DNA from 2 places in the Achromobacter sp. 46006 genome. Region 2 is predicted to be linked to the other one. Evidence: riboswitches for the same ligand, from Rfam matches in the RefSeq annotation. Region 2 holds a riboswitch; the other holds the start of a gene.
What was found. A riboswitch is a leader RNA that binds a small molecule or an ion and turns the genes downstream of it on or off. The one in region 2 is predicted to bind glycine.

Region 1 (2,193 bases), on a different contig from region 2:
ATTGCTGCTGATGGACCGGCTGCTGCCGCACGAGCATTTCATCAAGGGCCGCGAGGGCATCGAGGCGCACCGGCTGCGCCGCACCTGGCTGTTCGTCTTCGCCATCACGCTGCACAACCTGCCCGAAGGCCTGGCCATCGGCGTCGGCTACGCCGGCAACGACCCGGTGCGCGGCACGGCGCTGGCCACCGGCATCGCCATCCAGGACATCCCCGAAGGCCTGGTGGTGGCCGTGGCATTGATCGCCGCCGGCTACAAGCGCGCGTTCGCGGTGGCGCTGGGCATGCTGTCCGGCCTGGTCGAGCCGGTGGGCGCGGTGCTGGGCGCGGCCGTGGTGGGCTGGTCGGCGGCGCTGCTGCCGTGGGGCCTGGGCTTTGCCGCCGGCGCCATGCTGTTCGTGATCAGCCACGAAATCATTCCCGAATCGCACCGCAAGGGGCACGAGGTCTACGCCACCTGCGGGCTGATGCTGGGCTTCGTGCTGATGATGCTGCTGGACACCGCGCTGGGCTGACACGGGCGCGGCGCGGCGACCGGCCAGCGTTCACGGGTTCACGGATCAACAACGCAATCGCGTTTCGCGGTATGCTTTCGGCGCTGTCACGCATGTTGCGGGAGAGAGCGGCCGTTCGCGGCTGCCGCCGAAGGCGCAATTCGCCCGGAATCGCTCAGGTATCCCATACCGCGCATGCTTGCCCTGTCCCGGTTTTCACCGCGCGGACTCGGCAAAGCAGCACTCTGGAGAGACCTGGCGCCGCTGCCCAATCAGGGACATAGCGAGCAGCCCAGGCGCCGAAGGTGCAAACCCGCCACGCGGGGCAACTCTCAGGCAAAAGGACAGAGGGGCGGAAGATTCAGCCGTTGCGTGGGCGCATCCTGTCCGCCGGCGGCATTCCGTAACCCTGGCAACGCTGCCGCTCCGGAGTACCCGCGCATGTCCGCACCCCTCAAACGCACCCCGCTGGCCGACGAACATATCGCCTCTGGCGCCCGCATGGTCGACTTCGGCGGCTGGGACATGCCCCTGGCCTACGGCTCGCAACTGGAAGAGCACCATGCGGTGCGCCAGGACGCCGGCATGTTCGACGTCTCGCACATGCTCAACGCCGACATCGCCGGCCCCGATGCCTACGCCTTCCTGCAGCGGCTGGTGGCCAACGACGTCGCCAAGCTGACCGTGCCCGGCAAGGCGCTCTACACCTGCATGCTGAACCCGCAGGGCGGCGTCATCGACGACCTGATCGTGTATTTCTTCGCCGCCGATGAATGGCGCGTAGTGGTCAACGCCGGCACTGCCGACAAGGACATGGCCTGGATGCAGCGCGTCAGGCAGGCCGGCAAGTTCGACGTCACCATCACGCCGCGCCGCGACCTGGCCATGATCGCCGTGCAGGGCCCCAATGCCCGCGCCAAGGTCTGGGCCGCGCGCCCCGCCTGGCAGGCCGCCAGCGAGTCGCTGACCCCGTTCGTGGCCGCCCGCGTCGGCGACGACACCCTGGTGGCGCGCACCGGCTACACCGGCGAAGACGGCTTCGAAATCGTGCTGCCCGCCGCCGAGGCGGTGCAACTGTGGCGCGACCTGGCGGCCCAGGGCGTGCGCCCGGCCGGCCTGGGCGCGCGCGACACGCTGCGCCTGGAAGCCGGCATGAACCTCTACGGCCAGGACATGGACGAACTGACCCAGCCCGGCGAAGCCGCGCTGACCTGGACGGTGTCCCTGAAGAACCCCGAGCGCCGCTTCATCGGCCGCGACGCGCTGGAGCAGTTGGCCACGCCCGCCGCCTTCGTCGGCCTGAAGCTGCAGGAACGCGGCGTGATGCGCGCCCACATGGCGGTGCGCACCAAGAACGGCACGGGCGAACTCACCAGCGGCACCATGTCGCCGACGCTGGGCGTGTCGATCGGTTTTGCCCGCCTGCCGCAAGGCGTGGTCGCGGGCGACACGGTCGAGGTCGACATCCGCGGCAAGTGGGTGCCCGCCCTGGTGTGCAAGCTGCCGTTTGTCCGTAACGGCAAAGCCGTCGAACACTCGTAAACTCGAAGCTTCGCGCCGCTGGCCGGGCCCTCGGGGCAGGCCGCCGGCGCGAGGCGCGCAACACCATTTCCTTATCCGAATCCCCCCAGGAGTTCCCATGAGTCTGCCCACCGATCGCAAGTACACCGAGTCCCATGAATGGGTCAAAGCCGAAGGCG
Region 2 (2,193 bases):
CGCTGCTGGCTTCGTCGCTGCCGCGGCTGCTGGGGCATTGAGGACCGGTCCGCGTCCGGCCCGGCCCAGGCCTGTGGTCTGCCGCAATGGCTTTACGACAGTCCCATCCCCTCCCGCACGCTTACCGCCAGCATTTGCGCCGTTGCCGCCGACAGCGTCCATCCCAGGTGTCCATGGCCGGTGTTGTAGAACACGCCCGGCCGCTTGCCCGGCCCCACGCGCGGCATCATGTCGGGCATCATCGGCCGCAGACCGCACCACGGCACCACGCGCGCCGTGCGCACGCCGGGAAAGTGGCGGCGGGTCCAGTCCACCAGCGGCTGGATGCGCTCGGCGCGGATGTCCAGGTTGAAGCCATTGAACTCGGCCGTGCCGGCCACGCGGAAACGGTCGCCCAGGCGGCTGGTGACGATCTTGGCGGCCTCGTCCAGCAGGCTCACGCTGGGCGCGGCGGCCTGGCTGGCGGCGTCGTCCAGGTGCACGCTGATCGAATAGCCCTTGACCGGATAGATGTTCAGCCTGTCGCCCAATTGCCGCGCGAACCGGCGGCTGGCGGCGCCGGCGCAGACCACGATGGCGTCGGCCTCGTGCTGTTCGCGCCGCGCGCCCTCTTCACGCGCGATATCCAGCACGTAGGGCAGGCCGTCGCGGCTGATGGCGCGGATGTCCGCGTCCTGTTCGAAGCGCACGCCGCGGCGCGCGCAGGCTTGCGCCAGGCCGCTGGTGAACTTGTGGATGTCGCCGGTGGCATCGGACGGCGTATAGAAGCCGCCGTGGCAGGGCGTTTGCAGCGTCGGCTCGATGCCGCGGATTTCCTCCGGCGTGACGGCGTGCCGCTCCAGCCCGCCCTCGCGCAGCAGCGCGTTGGCGCGGCGCGCGGTCTCGAAGCTGGCGGCATCGTGGTAGATGTGCAGGATGCCGCGGCGCTCCAGGTCGAAGTCGATGCCTTCCGCCTCGGCCATGGCGTACAGGTGCTGGCGCGCCTCGATCGCCAGGCGGGTGGTGGCGATGGTGTTCTGGCGGTAGTTGCGGATCTGCCCCATGAACTGGGCCAGCCACGAATACTTGTGCCAGCTCGGGCGCGGATTGAGCAGCAGCGGCGCGTCGTGGCGGCCCAGCCAGCGCAGGCCTTTCATGATGGTGGCGGCGCTGTTCCACACTTCGGCATTGCTGGCGGATAACTGGCCGCCGTTGGCAAAGGACGTCTCCATGGCGGGATAGCGCTGGCGGTCGTAGACGGTGACGTCGTAGCCCAGTTTGCTCAAGGCGTAGGCGGACGTGACGCCGGTGATACCGGCGCCGATGATGGCGATGCGGGGCATGATGGCTCCAGATGGCGTGGCCACGACCTAATGATCGCGGCACCCCATCTGTCTCTGTACCTGAGAGCTTCACCCGGGCGCGGCGGCGCGGGTTCCCCTTCGGTGGGCGCCAGGCGCCTCTCTCCAGATTGTCTAGACCGCGCAGTCCTGTTGCCTGAGAGTTTCCGGGGCGGTTGCTCCGTCGGCGCCCGCCACGGGGGCGGGACTCTTCTGCGGGGTTTTGAATCGACGCACCGAGAATAGCCAAATTCGTCGCGGGCGGGACTCAGGGTTAATACCAGGGCGGAAAGGAATTGGCTCTACACTGGGCGCCTCATCCGCCGGCCCGCGCCGGCTTCCAGCGATAGGACGATCCCGCATGCGCGCTCCGGCAACGCCCCGCAGTTCCCTGTTGTTTGCCGCCCTGGCGATGGCCCTGGCCGCGGCCGCCACGGCCTCTCCGGCTGCCGCCACGCCCCCGGCCGGAACGCCTGCCAGGGCCGATCGCGCCACCATCGCCGTCGACGCGGCCGTGGCCGAGGTCATGCGCCAGTACGGCATCGCCGGTATGGCCATCGGCGTCAGCCGCAACGGCCAACAGCGCTTCTTCAATTACGGCGATGCCTCGCGCGAGCCGCGTCGCCCGGTCTCCAGCGACACCCTGTTCGAACTCGGATCGATCAGCAAGACCTTCACCGTCACGCTGGCCGCCTACGCGCAGGCGACCGGCCGCCTGTCATTGGACGACAGTCCGTCCAAGTGGCTGCCCGAGCTGCGAGGCAGTGCATTCGCCAAGCAGACGCTGGTGAATCTGGCCACGCACACCAGCGGCGGTTTCCCCCTGCAGGTGCCGGATACGGTGCAAGACATGGCGCAGATGATGGATTACCTG

Region 1: it holds a riboswitch for glycine, as region 2 does, so the genes downstream of both, gcvT (glycine cleavage system aminomethyltransferase GcvT) here and AC6LKG_RS08040 (D-amino acid dehydrogenase) in region 2, are expected to answer to the same signal.

The regions. Positions count from the first base shown of each region.
Region 1 is NZ_JCBANN010000018.1:1,792-3,984, reverse strand. Features, by position in the region: gene AC6LKG_RS11515 (ZIP family metal transporter) at 1-514, shown strand, start outside; glycine riboswitch at 603-695, shown strand; glycine riboswitch at 729-851, shown strand; gene gcvT (glycine cleavage system aminomethyltransferase GcvT) at 935-2,035, shown strand; gene gcvH (glycine cleavage system protein GcvH) at 2,133-2,193, shown strand, end outside.
Region 2 is NZ_JCBANN010000010.1:48,335-50,527, forward strand. Features, by position in the region: gene AC6LKG_RS08035 (sulfite exporter TauE/SafE family protein) at 1-41, shown strand, start outside; gene AC6LKG_RS08040 (D-amino acid dehydrogenase) at 93-1,322, opposite strand; glycine riboswitch at 1,367-1,453, opposite strand; glycine riboswitch at 1,455-1,545, opposite strand; gene ampC (class C beta-lactamase) at 1,732-2,193, shown strand, end outside.